DNA from 3 places in the Methylomusa anaerophila genome. Region 3 is predicted to be linked to each of the others. Evidence: a T-box and tRNA genes for the amino acid it is inferred to sense, from the RefSeq annotation. Region 3 holds a T-box; the other regions hold tRNA genes.

Region 1 (6,521 bases), 1.4 Mb from region 3:
TGGGTCATGATGTAGGGCATACTCCCTTTGGTCATTCCGGTGAATACGCACTCAAAGATTTAATCGGATGTTATAGCCATAATGAGCAGAGTCTCCGTGTTGTTGAGCATCTGGAACGCAACGGGCAGGGCCTTAATTTAACAGCGGAAGTACGGGATGGAATACTCAATCATACCGGGAATAGCAAACCGCTTACTTTGGAGGGAAATATTGTTCGGTTTGGTGACCGAATTGCCTATTTATGTCATGATTACGATGATGGAATACGGGCGGGGATGCTCAGGCCTTCCGATCTTCCCCCAAATGTTGCTTCAACGCTGGGGACCAACCCTTCCCGCATGATTACTGTCATGGTGTCTGACATTATTATAAAATCTACAGGGAAAAAAGAAATTCTTATGTCAGATCCAGTTAAAAATGCCATGGACCAGTTACGCGAGTTCATGTTCGAAAAAATATATCATTCGCCCGAACTGGAACCAGACCGGAAAAAAGCTCGCTATGTTATTAGTAAGCTATATGAATATTTTATGAAGAACCCCGATAGTTTGCCGCAAGAGTTCTTAGACCGCGAAAAACGTTGGGGGTTGCAGACAACGACGGTCGACTATGTTGCGGGTTTGACCGATTTATATGCTATTAAGATATTCGAGAAGCTCTTTATCCCATCAACATGGGCCCAGTCTAAATGAGGACAATAATTTATCTTCACAACCGGGTCATTGGATCACGGTTGTTTTATTTAACAAATATACTGTTGTTTGTCAAGATCCCAAAGAGGAATTTTGTCATTTATATTGAATAATATTTAAACATGGAGCTTGATCCTGTTAACAACTGAGCATCTGTAACCGCAGTAGCAGGAATAATAATTATTTATGTCGAATTTGGCAAAATGACAGGATGCTTTGGTAGGCAGTAAACCGGTTATTTAGCAGGATTATGAAAATAAATGGCGAAAAATATGCTAGGTGAAAACTATGAAAGACTTAGTATTCGAAGATTTTATTGAACAGTTGCGTGAGACAAGCGACATTGTTGGTATAATCTCCGATTACGTACCCTTAAAAAAACGAGGTAAGAATTATTGGGGATGTTGCCCATTTCATCATGAAAAAACACCATCATTCTCTGTTACTCCTGATAAAGGATTTTTTTACTGTTTTGGATGCCAAACCGGCGGTAATGTCTACAATTTCTTGATGAAAATCGAAAACATTGGTTTTTTGGATGCGGTGAAGTTATTAGCCAATAAAATGAATGTTTCCTTGCCGGCAAAAGAGAAATCTGAACGGGAAAAAATAAGGGATCAGGAAATTAACAAAATATATCAGGCTACCGAATTAGCCAGAGATTTCTTTTTTTCGTGTTTGACTAAAACCAATTTGGGTAAAACCGCTCGGGAGTATTTGGCAGCACGAGGTGTTGCTGATCAAACAATCGAGACTTATAAAATAGGCTTTGCTCCCCCTCAGTGGGATAAGCTTTCCCTAGCATTTTTGGAGCGCGGTATTTCCCTGGACGTTTTACTTAAATCGGGATTAGCAGTTTCCCGACAGTCCGGCCGAGGAGTATACGACCGCTTCCGGAACCGTATTATATTTCCGATCTGTGATGCAAGGGGAAGGGTCATCGGCTTTGGTGGCCGGGTGATTGATAATAGCCAGCCTAAGTATTTAAATTCTCCGGAAACCTTAATTTTTAATAAACGCCACGTTTTATATGGATTTGATATAGCTTATGAGAATATCCGCGGCTCTGGTCAGGCAATTGTTGTGGAAGGTTACATGGATGCCATTACCGCACACTGTATGGGGATAAAAAATGTAGTAGCCTCCTTGGGAACCGCTTTTACTCCCGAGCAGGCAAGACAGATCCTTAAATGCAATGTGGAAATGGTGTTTTCATATGACAGCGACAGCGCCGGTCAGAACGCAACCTTAAGAGCGTTGGAAGTAGTGCGTGCTTTGGGAGCTAAGATTAGAGTTGTGCAGATTCCTGACGGCAAAGACCCTGATGAATTTTTGCGAAAATACGGCAGTGAAGCATATAAGCTTTTGATACAGGACTCTCTGCCGCTAGTTGAATATCAAATTAGTCAGGCTTTAGCCAATACGGATTTTTCAAGTATCGAAAGTAAAATTGCCGCTGTTGCGAAGCTTGTTCCTATATTGGCTGTAACTAGAAATCAGGTGGAAACCGAAGCTCATATATCTCGGCTTTCACAACTAATAGGGGTTGACGAGGGTGCGTTTAGAGCCGAAATACGAAAGTACATTATTCAAAGCAAAAAGGATAATAATGTAAAAAACGGGAAAAATATAAATATTGCGTTTTCATCTCAGAAACCTATCCCGGCAAGAACCAAAGCTGAACGCCAGATTATTCGCTTAATGTTTGACGAACCTTCGCTTATTCCTTACGTTGCCACGCAATTGAAAAGTGAAGAAGTACATGGCAGTGAGCGAATAGAAATAATTAATTTTATATTTAACGCGTATAATATGGAAAAAAATATTACACCGGCTATATTATATAATGGTGCAAATAATCTAAGCGAAAAAGCAGCAACCGAGCTTTCTCATATTATGTTAATGGATATAGAATTCCATGATATTGCCCAATTTGTTGACGGTTGTATAAGAGCTATTCGCTTGGCGCATTTAACTGCTTTATATGAACAACACCGTTTGACGGCCGATGAATTAGAACGTATGGGGGATAGCAACTTTCTGCAGGAATTAGCAGAGAGTCAGCGAATCAAAAATGAGATTAGCAAGTTACATCAACTTTAACTTATCAGTATCCACATTTTCCGGTCTTGCCAAGGGAAGGGGGGAGAAATATGGCCGATAAAAAAACTTTGTCCAATGAGCATGTTGACGAATTGCTGCATAAAGGCAAAAAACGTGGCGGTGTGTTGACATATGCCGAGATCATGGATACAATGCAGAGCGAAGATTTATCACCGGATGAAATTGACGATATGTATGAGATTTTCACTAATAAAGGCATTGAGATTGTTGATGAAGTGCCCGATGTGGAGATGATAGACGGTCCGGATATTTCTGAGATCGAAGTTACGGCCGAAGAGGTAGATATTGATCTCACCATTCCAGAAGGTATCAGTATTGACGACCCTGTTCGCATGTATCTTAAAGAGATTGGCCGCGTTCCACTCTTGACGGCTGATGAAGAGATTAAATTGGCTAAGCGTATGGAACAGGGCGACGATGAAGCAAAGCGCCGGCTGGCGGAAGCCAACCTTAGACTGGTTGTAAGTATTGCTAAGCGATATGTGGGTCGAGGTATGCTGTTTTTAGATTTAATTCAGGAAGGAAACTTAGGTCTTATCAAAGCGGTAGAAAAATTTGACTACAACAAGGGATACAAATTTAGTACCTATGCTACCTGGTGGATACGTCAGGCAATTACCCGGGCGATTGCCGATCAGGCGCGTACCATACGAATTCCTGTTCATATGGTTGAAACAATAAATAAATTAATTCGTGTTTCACGTCAGCTTCTCCAGGAATTGGGACGTGACCCGATACCGGAGGAAATTGCAAGAGCAATGGATGTCAGCGTGGAACGGGTTCGTGAAATTATGAAGATTGCCCAGGAACCGGTTTCGTTAGAAACACCCATTGGCGAAGAAGAAGACTCTCATCTGGGAGACTTCATTGAAGATCAGGATGCGCCGGCGCCGGCCGAGGCTGCTTCCTTTATGCTATTAAAAGAACAACTGGAAGAAGTGCTGGAAACTTTGACACCCCGTGAGGAGAAGGTTCTCAGATTGCGATTTGGTCTGGATGACGGTCGTGCCCGTACATTGGAGGAAGTTGGACAGCATTTCGGGGTAACACGCGAACGTATTCGGCAAATTGAAGCGAAAGCACTAAGAAAGCTTAGACATCCTAGTCGCAGTAAAAAACTCAAAGATTTTCTGGAATAGGGATGTCCGAAGTTCTATTTAATTATTAAAAAAACTTGACGTAAAGATGACCATGAGATATAATAATTTTCGTTGGCGTCATTCCTCGATAGCTCAATGGTAGAGCACTCGGCTGTTAACCGAGTTGTTGTAGGTTCGAGTCCTACTCGAGGAGCCAGTTTATAAGTTTGTAAAACAGGCTTTCTTCGGAAAACCTGTTTTAATATCTCTCTAGGTAACTGCTAAGGTTATCAAATGCCTCGAACTGCTTAGAAATTGTCAGATGCTAGGCACGATGAGGACCGGAACGAAGACGTACTGGGTGGTACGTTGTAGTGAGGACCGCAAGAGTAACGACGCAGATGGCGGTTTATAAGCAGTTCCCAACTTAAAGGTGAATAGTTACGCCTCTAGGGCCTATAGCTCAGCGGTAGAGCAGCCGGCTCATAACCGGCTGGTCCCTGGTTCGATCCCAGGTGGGCCCACCAATTTGGTCATCGGTCATCGGGTGTCAGGCAGCGGGAGTGTTTCGTTGTCTCCAAATGATTGAAATCCGACAATTAAATAAGTATTTTTAGTCATAGGTAGTAGATAAGAGAGATAAACTTAAATAATTTCGTTCCCGACGCCTGCTGCCTGATGACCGCCTACTGTTATGGCCCGTTGGTCAAGCGGTTAAGACACCGCCCTTTCACGGCGGTATCAAGGGTTCGATTCCCTTACGGGTCACCATATTCGATATTCGAGGTTCGATGCGCGATGTTCGAAAGGGCAGAAGTGACGAGCCTGGATAAATAGTTTTCGGCTAGGTGTGACGAAAGTCGAACGTCAGATGTCGAAAATCGAAACGGGCGATTAGCTCAGCCGGGAGAGCGCCTGCCTTACAAGCAGGATGTCGGCAGTTCGATCCTGTCATCGCCCACCAAATTTTGCAAAAACCTACGAGCAGTCTTCGTAGGTTTTTTTACGTTTGTGAATGAATAGGCAGGGGGGGGGTTTCCACAAAAAGGATTTTTACCCTAGTTCGAGAAATACTATGGTTGGGACATCATGTAGGAGGAGCTCAAGTGAAACTCGGAAAACGTCTCGCCGCCATTGCTTCTAAGGTTCCCCAAGGCAGCCGACTGGGTGACATTGGTACCGATCATGCTTATCTTCCAATCTATTTGGTCCGGCATAATATCATTTCTTATGCAATAGCGGGTGATCTCCACCAAGGACCTTATCTTTCAGCTCAAAAGGCAGTTCAAGACGCCGGGCTGGAAAAATTTATTTCCGTTAGACAGGGAGACGGGCTTAATGTAATTAAGCCGGGAGAAGTTGACGCAATTGTAATTGCCGGCATGGGTGGAGCCAATATTATAAATATACTTACCAGCCGACCGGATGTCACCGGAACTGTCACCCGTATGATTCTTCAGCCAATGATTGCTGCTGCTCCCGTCAGACGTTGGCTTACTGAAAACAGGTGGCGGATTACTGATGAAACTTTGGCAGAAGATGAAGGGAAAACTTATCAGATTATTGTAACGGAGCAGGGAGAGACTCAGCCATTAGACCCTATTTTCTATGAAATTGGGCCAGTACTGTGGAATAGTAAACATCCGCTATTAAAACAGTTAATAGCCGAGATATTGATACATTATAAAGAAATTATAATTGCAATGAGCGGCAGTCCCGCAGCCGCGGCTTCACCTAAATATCAGGAACTTATAGCCAAAATGAAAGCATTGGAGGAAAAACTCATATGCCTGTAATGTGTCAAGCTGTGATAGATGCAATGGAAAAGCTTGCGCCCGCGCAGTTGGCGGAAGCATGGGATAATGTCGGTCTGATTATAGGCAAACCAAACCAGGAAGTCAGTAAAATTTTAGTGACGCTGGATGTGGATGAGGCTATAACCGATCAGGCAATCACTTCCGGAATACATATGATCATAGCCCATCATCCTTTCCTGTTTAAAGGTATTACGAAAGTACGAACCGATCAGCCAGCAGGGCGTATACTGAGCAAAATTTTGCAAGCAGATATTGCTGTTTTTGCGGCCCATACCAATTTGGATATAGCGGATGGTGGTGTAAATGATGTGCTGGCTGATAAGCTGGGCCTTAGAGATACAAAACCACTGAAAATCACGACAGCCGATAAATTACGTAAGCTGGTGGTTTTTGTACCCAAAAGCCATGTAGAAGAAGTACGTTCGGCCATGACCATGGCCGGAGCGGGTCATATCGGCAATTACAGCCATTGCACATTTCAAACGTCTGGAACAGGTACTTTTTTCCCTTTGGCAGGAACCAATCCTTATCTTGGTAAACAGGGACAGCTTGAATATGCGGATGAATATCGATTAGAGACTATTATACCGGAAAAGCTCAGCCACACTGTGATCAGCGCCATGATCAAAGCCCATCCCTATGAAGAGGTAGCTTATGATGAATATCCATTATTAAATGCCGGCGCTATTCATGGATTGGGACGAATAGGACGCATTGCAGCGCCTGTTTCACTCCGTAAATTTGCTGATGATGTGAAACAGGCACTAGGTATTCCCTATGTCGTTATAGCCGGTGACGCGGATAAAAAT
Region 2 (6,521 bases), 280 kb from region 3:
TTCCCCCATCCTGTCCCGGCCGTGACGGCAGGCAAAATGGGTAGTGACCGCGGTTGATTGCAGGACAGGTATTACATACCCCAGAGGGGTGGCATACACATTTACCCCGGCTGCCCGCAAAATTGCTATATCGCCTACAATCACCTGTCTGCTCACACCTAGTTTATTCGCCAATGCCGTGCCGGTCAAAGGCACTTGGGATTGCTTTAAAAGCTGAAGCAGTTGTTCCCGTCGTTCTTTGGTATCCACTCCACCACTCACACTCCGCTAAAAAGAGGCTGTTTCAAAACGCCCATCTGCGTCGTTGCTCCTGCGGGCGCTCACTCCACGTACTTCTCTGTACTGTTCCGCTCACGTCCTCGTCGTGCCTAGCATCTGAACATTTTGAACCACCCTCACCAAATTATGGTTGCGGCAAACTTCACGCTTGCTGTCCGGTTGAATTCACTTAAATAGCCGCGCTCTAGCCTGCCTTTTATTCTTCCGGCTTAAATCGTCGCAGCCGCAAGGCGTTTGTTACCACGGAAACCGAGCTAAAAGCCATGGCCGTTCCGGCGATTATCGGCGAAAGTAATCCGCTGGCCGCCACCGGTATACCAATAATATTATATATTAACGCCCAGAATAAATTTTGTCTTATGTTGCGCATGGTGGCGCGGCTTAAGCTGATGGCTGAGACAATACCTCTGAGGTCGCCCCGCATTAAGGTAACCGAAGCAGCCTCCATGGCCACATCTGTCCCGGTGCCGATGGCCAGGCCCACATCGGCTGCAGCCAGGGCGGGGGCGTCATTAATACCGTCACCAACCATGCCGACAACAAATCCTTTATCTTTGAGCCGGATTATCTCTTCCGCCTTCTGTTCCGGCAACACTTCCGCCAGCACACGATCATCCTCGATACCCACCTGGCCGGCGATAGCCAGGGCTGTACGGCAATTATCCCCGGTAATCATCCAGACTGCTATCCCCATAGTTTTTAAGCGGGCAATGGCCTCTTTCGATTCAGGTTTTACGGTATCGGCAACGGCGATAATTCCGACCAAATTGCCGTCCACCGCCGCCAGCATGGCAGTTTTGCCTTGAGACTCAAGGGTCTCCATTGTTGCCGTAACATTGGGAGCCAAGACCACATGCTCCCGTTCAGCCAGTCTGCGGGTACCGGCCATCACCTTCTGGCCGTTGGCGTCTGCTGTCACACCAAACCCGGCGACAGCGGCAAAATTCTGCACTGCCCAAAGACTTAGTCCCCGGTCTTGCGCCTTCATGACAACAGCCTGACCCAGCGGATGCTCTGAGGCCTGCTCCACGCTGGCGGCATATTGGAGAATTAAATTCGGCTCCATTTCGACCAGCGGAACAATATCTGTGACTTCCGGCCGGCCCTTGGTGATGGTTCCGGTTTTGTCCAGGACAACAGCCGTCATCCGGTGGGCGTTTTCCAAATGTTCGCCACCGCGAAATAATATTCCGTATTCCGCGCCTTTGCCGGTTCCTACCATAATGGCCGTCGGCGTCGCCAGTCCCAATGCGCAAGGGCAGGCAATGACAAGTACGGCGGTAAAATTAATAAGCGCCCTGGTTATGTTGCCGGCATCAAGCCAAATATACCAGACCAAGAATGTAATTGCGGCAATTACTACGACCACCGGCACAAAGTAAGCTGAAATCACATCCGCAATCCGTTGAATGGGGGCTTTTGAACCCTGAGCTTCTTCCACTACCCGAATAATCTGAGCCAGGGCGGTATCACGTCCAACCTTCGTAGCTTTTAACCGGAAACTGCCGAACTTGTTTACCGTCCCGCCGGTTACCGCATCGCCGGGGTTTTTGTCTACCGGCAGGCTTTCGCCGGTAAGCATGGACTCATCAATAGTAGAGTTCCCCTCCAGTACTTCCCCGTCCACCGGGATTCGCTCGCCTGGGCGGACAACCACAATCTGGCTCACGGCAACGGATTCAACAGGAACGTCTATTTCTTGGCCGTCTTGGACAACCCGCGCTGTTTTAGCCTGCAAATTTATAAGTTTTTTTATGGCCGCCGAGGTCTGGCCCTTGGCTCTCGCTTCCAGGAGCTTTCCCAAAAGAATCAAGGTAATGAGGATAGCCGAGGTTTCGAAATACACCATGCCATGGGGCAAAAAGACATTCATGATGCTATAAAAGTAAGCCGCACTTGTCCCGAGAGCCACAAGCACGCTCATATTAGCCCCCAGATTTTTTACGGCATGGTAAGCATCGCGGTAAAACTGCCAGCCGGCGCCAAATTGAACAGGCGTGGCTAAAATCCATTGGAGATACTTATTCCCTAGTATGGGAACCATACCATGTCCCATGAATATCTCCAGCAGCATATTCAAGGCCAGCGGCAAAGATAACGCCACCGATAACAAAAACCACCGTTTTTGCTGGGACATATCCGTTTCCTGTGCAGCCTTCTCCTGGTCGTTGGAAAAAGCTCGTTTTTCTTGCGGGTTATGGTCATTAAGTTCACTAGCGGTATAACCGATGTCGCTGATTTTGGCAATTATCTGATCCACATCGACCGTGTCCGCATCATAGGCAATGTTGGCCTGCTCCATAATAAGGTTCACTGCCACCGTAATAATTCCGGGCATTTTTTTCAGCCCGCGCTCGATGCGGGCCGAGCAAGCGGCACAAGTCATGCCGCCGATTTTAATTATAACTTTTCGTTCATTCATTAGACCTGCCTCGCCTTCACAACGCTATATGGGCTTCCCTTTCCCGCTCACTCTGTATTTTAATCTGTCCCTGTTGATTGCGAATCATACTGTAACCCCTGGATAACTCCCTAACGATCTCGGCACCCTTATTGCTTTCATTAATATGATTAATATTAATATGGATATAAGCATATTTCGCCAAAAAACCATAAAGTTCCTGCTCAAAGCAAATACAATACCCACCGGTTTTTCTAAACAAAAAAAGCCTATAGGAATTTCCTATAAGGCTTACTGCGCTTATGGTGGGCGATGACAGGATCGAACTGCCGACATCCTGCTTGTAAGGCAGGCGCTCTCCCAGCTGAGCTAATCGCCCGTTTCGGTTTTCGACCTCTGACGTTTGACTTTCGTCACACCTAGCCGAAAACTATTTATCCAGGCTCGTTACTTCTGCCCTTTCGAACATCGTGCATCGAACCTCGAATATCGAAAATGGTGACCCGTAGGGGATTCGAACCCCTGATACCGCCGTGAAAGGGCGGTGTCTTAACCGCTTGACCAACGGGCCGGCTTGGCTCCTTGAGTAGGACTCGAACCTACAACAACTCGGTTAACAGCCGAGTGCTCTACCATTGAGCTATCAAGGAGTGTCTAGCGACATAACAAATTATATAACAGTGAAAATAAAAATGCAAGAGGATATATTCATTTTTTTCTGTTAATAAGTGGGATATGCAAGGATAAATCATGCCAACGTCAAATAAACTATATACTATAATAATATATATCCCATTTTTAGGAGGCGTGATCCGTGGACCCTAGAATCAAAACCTTAGCCAATAATTTGATTCATTATTCTATCGCGTTACAACCCGGAGAAAAGATTCTGATTGAAGTCTTTGACGATGCTTATCCTCTGGCCAAGGCTTTGGTCGACGAGGTTTATGCTGTTGGCGGCGTGCCTTTTCTTGAACTGAAAAACAACCAGTTGCAGCGGGCATTAATTCGCAATGCCACCCAAAAGCAATTAAGCTCCATTGCTTCTTGGGAAGCAGCCCGGATGAAAGAGATGAATGCCTACATTGGTGTTCGCGCCAGTCACAATGTGAGCGAGTTGGCGGATGTACCTTCCGATCAGCTGCAAAAATATTCACAGTATTGGATGAAACCGGTACATACGGATATACGGGTTCCAAACACCAAATGGTGCGTTATGCGCTATCCCAATCCGTCCATGGCCCAACTGGCCAATATGAGTACCGAAGCCTTTGAGGACTTCTATTTCAATGTCTGCAACCTGGATTACGCGAAAATGGCCAAAGCCATGGACCCCTTAATTGATCTGATGGAACATACCGACAAAGTGCATATCATAGGACCCGGCACAGATATAAACTTCTCCATAAAAGACATACCGGCAATAAAATGCTCCGGACTAAGAAATATTCCCGACGGCGAAGTCTATACCGCCCCGGTGAAAAATTCCGTAAACGGATTTCTCACCTACAACACTCCGGCAATCTACCAGGGCTTCACCTACGATAATATTCGTCTTGAATTTAAAAACGGAAAAATCATGAACGCATCGGCCAACGATACGGAAAAAATCAACAAAGTATTGGATACGGACAAAGGCGCCCGTTTCATTGGTGAATTTGCTTTGGGAGTCAATCCTCACATCGATACACCGATGAAAGATACTTTGTTTGATGAAAAAATCAAAGGCAGTTTTCATTTTACCCCCGGCAACGCCTATGACGTAGCTTTTAACGGCAACAAATCAGCCATCCATTGGGACCTGGTGTGCATCCAGAACCCTGAATACGGCGGCGGCGAAATCTGGTTTGACGATCGCTTAATCCGCAAAGACGGACGCTTCATCATTCCCGCGCTTGAGGGCTTAAATCCCGAAAACTTGGTGTAAATTCAATTTATAAGCAGAGACTATAATTTTAGTACAGAAGAGACCCATGGGTGAATCCCCCGGGTCTCTTCTTTTTTGTAAAATTATTGTAAAGTTCCGTTTAATTCATTTTAAAAATAAAGGATTTAGCGTTAGCCGCTTTGAAATCACTATTATCAACATTATATTCCAAAATAGATTGCAATCTGTTAATAACTGACAAAAATTGATATTCGCGGCAATCGAATGAGGGGCTGAGACTGTTGCTAAAATCAATCAGAACCGAACTATTTATCGTCACTGTCTTAATGGTAATAATCCCTCTAATTACCTGCAGCATTTTCAACTATTATATCATCTCCCGCGATGTTGGAACCAAAATGCGTGAGGACAGTCTTGTATTCACGTTATCAGTCGCCCGGAATATACGCAGCTTAATCGATAAGTCTTATGCAGTCGCCGAAGAATTGTCCGCTAATACTGATATCTCTTCATTTAATCCTGCGAACCAGGAAATGATATTACGTCAAGCTGCATCCCGCCATCCCCAGTTCGATCTATTATTTGTACAAGATATTCATGGGTGGCAGACGGCCAACAGTCTGGGTGTTCCCGGCAGTGACCGCTCCGGTCGCTGGTGGTATAAAAAATTTATGAGTCTGCAAACCCCTTTTGTCAGTAAATCATATTATACAACAACAGACAACACTGCCGTTACATCTATTTTTATGCCTGTATATTCCCTTGATGGTCTCATTGGGATTTTGGGAGCCGACTTGAAATTGGATTCCATTCAGGATCTGGTGGAACAGCTTACCATAGGCAAAGGCAGTTACACTTATATCCTTGACGGCCAGGGAACGGTTGTCGCTCACCCCGATAAAAACCAGGTTGCCGAGTTATACAATTATCAAACACTGACGCGGACCATTCAACAAAAAGACGCCAATGGTATCCCCCTGCGCGACCGATACAATAATCACATTACTCAGGAATACCCCATATCGGTACCGGAAAAATTGCATGAGGTTGTTAGCTTGGCCCTACAAGGAGAATCGGGAACAGCAGAATATCAAGATTTAAGCGGCAATGACATGATCTGCGCTTACACGGCTGTTTACCTTCCCGGTAATTCCGAAAACTGGGCGGTAATTACAGTAGATAATAAAACAACCGCTATGGCCACAGCCACTCAAATCATAGATAAGAATACATGGGGCACAGCAATTGCGTTGATTGGTACTATTTTGATTGTATATCTCCTCTCCCGCCGGATTACTCATCCCATATTACTTATGGATGAACAAATTAAACGAATTACACGAGGTCAGCTCCACAAACCGCTGGCAGGTGATTTCGGGAAAAATGAGGTGGGACGTTTGGCTCATTCTTTTGAAGATATGCGAGCTACTTTAGCCAAGGTACAAACCGAACAAGAAAATATGTTCCTGTCCACCATTCGGGCGCTGGTTATGGCACTAGAATCCAAAGACGGCTATACCCACTCCCATTCAGTTGAAGTAGCGGAAATCGCAACCAAAGTAGCTGCCGAGCTTGGGTTATCCCAGCAAGAGCAGTTCAAGATAAAGTTCGCCGCCTTGCTGCATGACATCGGAAAGATCGGCATACCCGACCATATTCTTAATAAAAATGGCAGTCTGAGCGATGAAGAATGGGACACCATGCGCCAGCACCCGACCATAGGAGCAAAAATTATCAGTACCATACCAAACATGGAGGAAATCGCCCATATAATCAAGCACCACCATTCCCGCTGGGATGGCAAAGGATATCCTGGCGGTATACTCGGCGAAAATATCCCCCTTGGCGCCCGCATTATCGCTGTTGCCGATGCTTTCCAGGCTATGACTTCCGACCGTCCTTATCGCCAGGCTCTTTCGTACCAATATGCAATCGCTGAAATTCGCCGCTGTG
Region 3 (6,521 bases):
TCACGATAAGGGTAAATTCTCTTGCGGTAAAGGTGCGTTCCAGGCTATTGAACATCAATCGCCCGGTGAATCGCCTGACGCCGAATACCCCTTACTGCTCACCACCGGCCGTATTCTCTATCATTATAATGTAACCACTCCCGGCTATTCCAAAAATCTGACTGAGTTCCGTTCCGAGGAATTGGCTATGATCAATCCGGAAGATGCTGAACGCTTAAATATCAAGGATAGGAATATGATTGCAGTTTCATCGCGCCGGGGCAAGGTACAGGCCAAAGCCTGGGTAACGGACCGTGTACCGGCGGGAGTAGTCTGGATGTCCTTCCACTTTGCGTCAACTCCCACTAATGAAATTACCAGCGGTTCCATTGACAGAATAACCAAAACCTATGAATATAAAGTATGCGCAGTGAAAGTTGAAAAAGCTGGCTAGCAGTAAATAGCAATGACAAATCGGCTCCCGGCGGGGAGCCGATTTGTTTAACTATTAGTACCGAAATAGAGTATTCCAAGATTATACGGCCGGCAACTTGACAATACTAAAGATTGAGCATTATAATGGGACCAAGTTGGACTGCCTTGCGGAGAATGGTAATGATATTGATGGATAATAAACTGAACCTCTTTGCTTTAGGTCAAATTACCCCTTTTATTTTATCAGGGGGTAAAAGCCGCCGCATGGGAACGAATAAATCGTTTGTGAAACTTGGTAATCAACCGCTCATTGAGATAATGGTAACCAAGCTGGCGTCTATATTTGACAAAAAGCCGGTCATATTGACCAATAGCGAAGAAGAATACGCCTACCTTAACTGTGAAATGGTCGGGGACATTATTAAAAACAAGGGTCCTTTGGCCGGACTACATGCTGCCCTGACTTGGGCGCCAACTCAATACAGTTTTGTTTTTGCCTGCGATATGCCGTTTATCAATGGTGATTTTATCCGGTATATGGTTAATCGCCTGGCGGATGAGGACATATTAATTCCTTTCAATGGCGAAAGCGTCGAACCGTTACATGCCATATATTCAAAAAACTGTCTTGCCCCGATTGAATCATGCCTATTCCACGACCGGCGCAGTATAAAAGATTTTTTCCCTGCTGTTACGATTCATTATATTGGCGAAGAGGAATGGAAACAGTTTGGTACAGACTTAGACTGTTTTATGAATATTAATACAGTGGCTGACCTTGAGAAGGCCAGATCTATCTGGCATGTTAGGTAGCATATTTTTGCAGGCTGGCTTGACATTCATTGAAAACGAAAGTTATAATATAACCAATTCTATACAATTATCAGCGATGATTGGAAAAGTACGCCGGATACAGCTGTGCAGAGAAGAAGCCCCTGGCTGAAAGGCTTCTCGGTTTACCGGCAGAAGGTCAGCCAGGAGTTGCTGTACCGAAAAAAAAGTAGGTACAGCCGGATAGCCACGTTACGGTTTTGAGCGTCCGGCTTTTTACCGGAAATCAAGGTGGTACCGCGGAAGGTTGAAAACTCTTTCGTCCTTATAAGGGACGAAAAGAGTTTTTTTTATTGCGACTGGGGGGAAACTATGGAACAGAATATGTCAACAGTTTACGATCCTCAAGCAGTTGAGTCCAGGTGGTATGAATATTGGGAAAGATACGGATTCTTTCACGCTGAAGTGGAAACTGGAAAACAGCCTTTCAGCATCGTGATTCCGCCACCCAATGTTACAGGGCAGCTTCATATGGGGCATGCTTTGGACAGCACTCTCCAGGACGTCCTGATTCGTTTTAAAAGGATGCAGGGATATAATACGCTGTGGATGCCGGGAACCGATCATGCCGGCATTGCCACCCAGATTAAAGTGGAAGAGGTGCTGGCGCAAGAAGGCATATCCCGTTACGATTTAGGACGGGAAGCCTTTATTGGCCGGGTATGGGATTGGAAGGTACAGTACGGCGGCCGGATTATTAATCAGTTCAAGCGGTTGGGCGCTTCCTGTGATTGGCCCAGAGAACGGTTCACTATGGATGAAGGCTGTTCCAGGGCCGTTCGTGAAGTTTTTGTCACTTTATACGAGCAAGGATTGATCTACCAGGGCCACCGGATTACCAACTGGTGTCCGCGCTGCAGCACTGCTTTAAGCGACATTGAAGTGGAACACGAGGAAAAGCCGGGTAATCTGTATTATGTCCGTTATCCGGTAGAAGGACAGGAAGGCGAGTATATAACCGTTGCAACTACCCGCCCGGAAACCATACTGGGCGATACAGCCGTTGCCGTTCATCCTGATGACTCACGTTACAAGCAGCTAATCGGCAAATATCTGCTATTGCCTATACTTGGCCGCCGGCTGATTGTCGTTGCCGACGAATACGTTGATCCGGCTTTCGGGACCGGTGCGGTTAAAGTAACTCCCGCCCATGACCCCAATGATTTTGAGATGGGTTTAAGGCACCAGCTGTCGCAAATCATCGTAATGAACCCGGACGGTACAATGGCGGCTGATACGGGCAAATATGCCGGAATGGACCGTTACGAGTGCCGCAAGGTTTTGGTGAGTGATTTAAAAGAACAGGGCTATCTGGTTAAAATTGACGAGCACGTTCACGCCGTGGGGCATTGCCAGCGTTGCAGCACTGTAGTTGAACCTATGGTTTCCAAACAATGGTTTGTTAAAATGCAGCCCTTGGCTGAACCGGCAATTGAGGCCGTCACTTCCGGCAAGATCCAATTTGTGCCTGAAAGATTTACCAAAATATATACAAACTGGCTTGAGAATATTCGCGATTGGTGCATATCCCGGCAAATCTGGTGGGGTCATCGTATCCCTGCCTGGTATTGTGACTGTGGTGAAGTTACCGTATCCCGGGATGACATCACCTCCTGCCCGAAATGCGGCGGTAGAGTGGAGCAGGACCCGGATGTTCTTGATACCTGGTTCAGTTCCGCTTTGTGGCCGTTTTCTACCATGGGCTGGCCGCAGGATACGCCTGAGGTTAAACATTTTTATCCCACAAGTGTTCTGGTGACGGGGTATGATATTATCTTTTTCTGGGTGGCCCGCATGATTATGATGGGCCTGAAGTTTAAAGGCGATATACCTTTCCGCCATGTCTTTATTCACGGTCTCGTCCGTGACAGCCAGGGACGGAAAATGAGCAAGTCTTTAGGCAATGGAATTGATCCCCTGGAGGTTATTGATCAATATGGCGCCGATGCCCTTCGCTTCATGCTGGTAACGGGCAATACACCCGGTAACGATATGAGGTTTTATTGGGAACGGGTTGAAGCTAGCCGAAACTTTGCCAATAAGATTTGGAATGCATCCCGTTTTGTAATGATGAACCTTAATGGTTTTGATCCTGCGTTTAGGCCGGATGTTTCCCGCTATACTTTGGCTGACCGGTGGATTTTAAGCCGTTATGCCCGCACAGTCAGGGAAGTAACCCTCGATCTGGAGCGATTTGAACTGGGTGAGGCTGCCCGCGGACTATATGACTTCATTTGGGATGAATTCTGCGATTGGTATATTGAACTGGCCAAATCCCGCCTTTATAACAAAGAGGATACCGAGGGCCGCAATACAGCCCAGTATATATTGTGGTATGTTTTATCCAACATTCTCAAGCTGCTTCACCCTTTCATGCCGTTTATTACCGAGTCTATTTGGCAGAATCTGCCCCATGACGGACAAAGTATCATTGTTGCCCCTTGGCCCGGCGAGCAGGCCGGTCTTGTACAAACCGAAGCCGAACAAATCATGACTGTGCTGATGGATACGATCAAGGAGATTCGTAATATGCGGGCAGAAGTTAATGTACCGCCCGGCAGGAAAAGTCCGGTGCTCCTCAAAGTAACTGCCAACGAATTAGCCGCAGCGGTCAAAACCAATCTTCAGTATGTTAAGACCTTAGCTGCGGCCGAATCCGTAACCTTCTTGACTGATAATGATCCGAAACCGGAAAATGCTATGACGGCTGTAGCAAGTGGGATCGAAATCTATCTGCCGTTAAAAGGCTTAATTGATGTTGACAGGGAAACTGCCCGCCTAACCAAGGAACTGGAAGGGTTAGACAAAGAACTGTCCCGCATTGCAGGCAAACTCAATAACCCCGGTTTCATCGCCAAGGCCCCGCCGGACGTCATTGAAAAAGAACGATCGAAAAAAGCCGAATACGAAGAAAAGCAGACCGCCATCCGCGACCGCCTGGCCTATCTGGCCAAACTCTAATACGAAATCTTGGCTTGCCTCGAACTGCTAATTAGGCGTACCCACCCGTACGTCAACCACAGGTTGAGCGACGCAACTGGGTATTTAGCCCCTTCAATACTTAACGAGTAAGTAAACTTGTATCCGTTAATTCACGAACTGCCTCGAACTGCTTAGAAGTCGTCAGCTGCTAGGCGCGACGAGAACCGGAACGAAAGCGTACTGGTCGTACGCTGTAGTGAGGACCGCAGGAGCAACAACGCAGATGGCGGCTTATAAGCAGTTCCCCACTTAAGGAGGTATTTATAGTGACTTATGAAGAAACCATGGACTACCTTGTCTCATTGACCAAATTTGGTATTAGCCTGGGAATGGAGCGTATCAGCCGCCTGGTTGAGCTTATGCAGCACCCTGAACGCCGGTTTAAGTCCATCCATGTGACAGGGAGCAATGGAAAGGGTTCTACCACCGCTATGCTTGCCGCCATTATGACTGCCAGCGGTATAAAAACAGGTATGTATACTTCGCCTCATCTTGACGACTATCCGGAGCGGATGATTGTAAATGGCAAACAAATTGCACGGGAAGAGTTTGCGCAAGCCATCAATTATACCCGGAAATTTGTTGAACAAATGCTTACAGAAGGGTATGAGCATCCTACGGAATTTGAAATACTGACTGCCGCCGCATTTTATTACTTTGCCGCCGTGGGTGTAGAATATGTTGTTGTCGAGGTGGGATTGGGGGGACTCTTAGACTCGACCAATGTTATTGTGCCTGAAGTGTCTGTCGTTACCAATGTCACACTTGAACATACCGACCGTTGCGGCGGCACGGTAGCTGAAATCGCAACCCACAAAGCCGGTATTATCAAAGAAGGTATCCCCGTGGTAACCGGAGCCGGCGGTGCGGCGCTTGACGTCATTACCCGCACGGCAGTAGAAAAACAGGCCAAGGTCTACACTTATGGGAGGGAATTTTCCAATTCCTATCACGGCATGATGGACGGAAGGCAGAAGATCTCTTTCCAAAGCAGCACTCTGGGTAATATTGACGCACAAGTTAATCTCCTGGGGTTTCATCAGGTGGATAATAGTGCTATGGCCATTGCTACAGCTCTTGTATTAGCCCAAAAGGATAAGCGCATTACCTTTGACGCCATTCAAAAAGGTTTAAGGACGGTAACCTGGCCCGGCAGGTTTGAACTGGTGGCCGGGAAGCCGATAATTGTTATTGACGGAGCTCATAACCCGGATGGTGCCAGAGTTCTGCGTAAGAATTTGGACGAAGTATTTCCGGGAAAGAATATAACCTTTGCCCTGGGAATATTGCGGGACAAAGATGTTACCGGCATCATCCGGGAACTGATAAAACCTAATGACACAGTGGTTACTGTCCAGCCGCTGTCTTACAGAGCAGCTACCCCGGAAGAAATTGCGCAGGTGATAGAGGCAAAGCACGTAGAGGCGGCAGCTTCTATTGACGCCGGCATTGAAAGGGCCAAGGAACTGGCCGGACCGGAGGGAATTGTTTGTGTTGCGGGTTCGCTATATTTGATTGGCGAAGCAAGACAAGTCATCTACAAGTAGAGCATTTATAGACAAATGCAAGACTGTTGGTTATAATAATTACTGGCACTTGGCCAAAATTTCAGCCAAGTGCCGGTTTGGCTGAAATGGTTATAAAAAAAAGCATCAAAAAAGCATCACAGTATTATACTAATATTAAAACGAACCCAATAATAACATGTTATAGGTGACATAGTGTATATAACATATTTGTTTCGCAACCAAATTCAATATCGTTTGGAGTATTTAACCGAACACTGCATACTGGCGGTGGCCTTTTTTTTGCCGTTATCATTACACCTGGCTACAATTTTTTTAGGATGTGCAACGGTTTTATGGCTGGGTAAAATGCTGGCCAGCCGCAAAATTTTGTTCAAAAGAACTCCGTTTGACCAGTTGGTTATGCTGCTGGTGCTTATCTCCGCCGCTTCCATCGGGATGTCCCCGAATAAGGAATTTAGTTTTTATAATTACTATCATTTAATGGGAAGATATGTTTTACTTTACTATCTGGTAATCAATAATATTCATTCTATTGATCAGGTAAAACGCCTTGTCTTCTCATTATTAAGTTCAGCGGTGCTGGTTAGTTTATACGGTTTTTATCAATATCTGCATGGAGTGGATATTTCCGCTTTCGAATGGGTAGACGGAGAACAATTTCCCGAACTTAAAACACGGATATTTTCCACAATGGGGAATCCAAATTTATTAGCGGGTTTTCTGGTTATTGTCATGTCGCTAACTGCCGGTCTGGCTTTTCATAGC

The links. A T-box is a leader RNA that pairs with one kind of tRNA and senses whether it is charged. The one in region 3 lies ahead of MAMMFC1_RS02030 (valine--tRNA ligase), so its partner is inferred to be a tRNA-Val.
Region 1: it encodes a tRNA-Val, which carries the amino acid that the T-box ahead of MAMMFC1_RS02030 (valine--tRNA ligase) is inferred to sense. The anticodon was not compared.
Region 2: it encodes a tRNA-Val, which carries the amino acid that the T-box ahead of MAMMFC1_RS02030 (valine--tRNA ligase) is inferred to sense. The anticodon was not compared.

What each region holds. Positions count from the first base shown of each region.
Region 1 is NZ_AP018449.1:3,835,178-3,841,698, forward strand. It holds gene MAMMFC1_RS17290 (deoxyguanosinetriphosphate triphosphohydrolase) at 1-692, shown strand, start outside; gene dnaG (DNA primase) at 981-2,795, shown strand; gene rpoD (RNA polymerase sigma factor RpoD) at 2,846-3,955, shown strand; tRNA gene MAMMFC1_RS17305 (tRNA-Asn) at 4,038-4,112, shown strand; tRNA gene MAMMFC1_RS17310 (tRNA-Ile) at 4,348-4,422, shown strand; tRNA gene MAMMFC1_RS17315 (tRNA-Glu) at 4,592-4,666, shown strand; tRNA gene MAMMFC1_RS17320 (tRNA-Val) at 4,784-4,859, shown strand; gene MAMMFC1_RS17325 (tRNA (adenine(22)-N(1))-methyltransferase) at 5,002-5,691, shown strand; gene MAMMFC1_RS17330 (Nif3-like dinuclear metal center hexameric protein) at 5,682-6,521, shown strand, end outside.
Region 2 is NZ_AP018449.1:738,068-744,588, forward strand. It holds gene MAMMFC1_RS03330 (transcription repressor NadR) at 1-261, opposite strand, end outside; gene MAMMFC1_RS03335 (heavy metal translocating P-type ATPase) at 476-2,701, opposite strand; gene MAMMFC1_RS21095 (hypothetical protein) at 2,718-2,942, opposite strand; tRNA gene MAMMFC1_RS03340 (tRNA-Val) at 2,984-3,059, opposite strand; tRNA gene MAMMFC1_RS03345 (tRNA-Glu) at 3,177-3,251, opposite strand; tRNA gene MAMMFC1_RS03350 (tRNA-Asn) at 3,256-3,330, opposite strand; gene MAMMFC1_RS03355 (aminopeptidase) at 3,495-4,607, shown strand; gene MAMMFC1_RS03360 (HD domain-containing phosphohydrolase) at 4,850-6,521, shown strand, end outside.
Region 3 is NZ_AP018449.1:458,821-465,341, reverse strand. It holds gene fdhF (formate dehydrogenase subunit alpha) at 1-433, shown strand, start outside; gene mobA (molybdenum cofactor guanylyltransferase) at 604-1,227, shown strand; T-box leader at 1,295-1,515, shown strand; gene MAMMFC1_RS02030 (valine--tRNA ligase) at 1,558-4,206, shown strand; gene MAMMFC1_RS02025 (bifunctional folylpolyglutamate synthase/dihydrofolate synthase) at 4,494-5,774, shown strand; gene MAMMFC1_RS02020 (O-antigen ligase family protein) at 5,964-6,521, shown strand, end outside.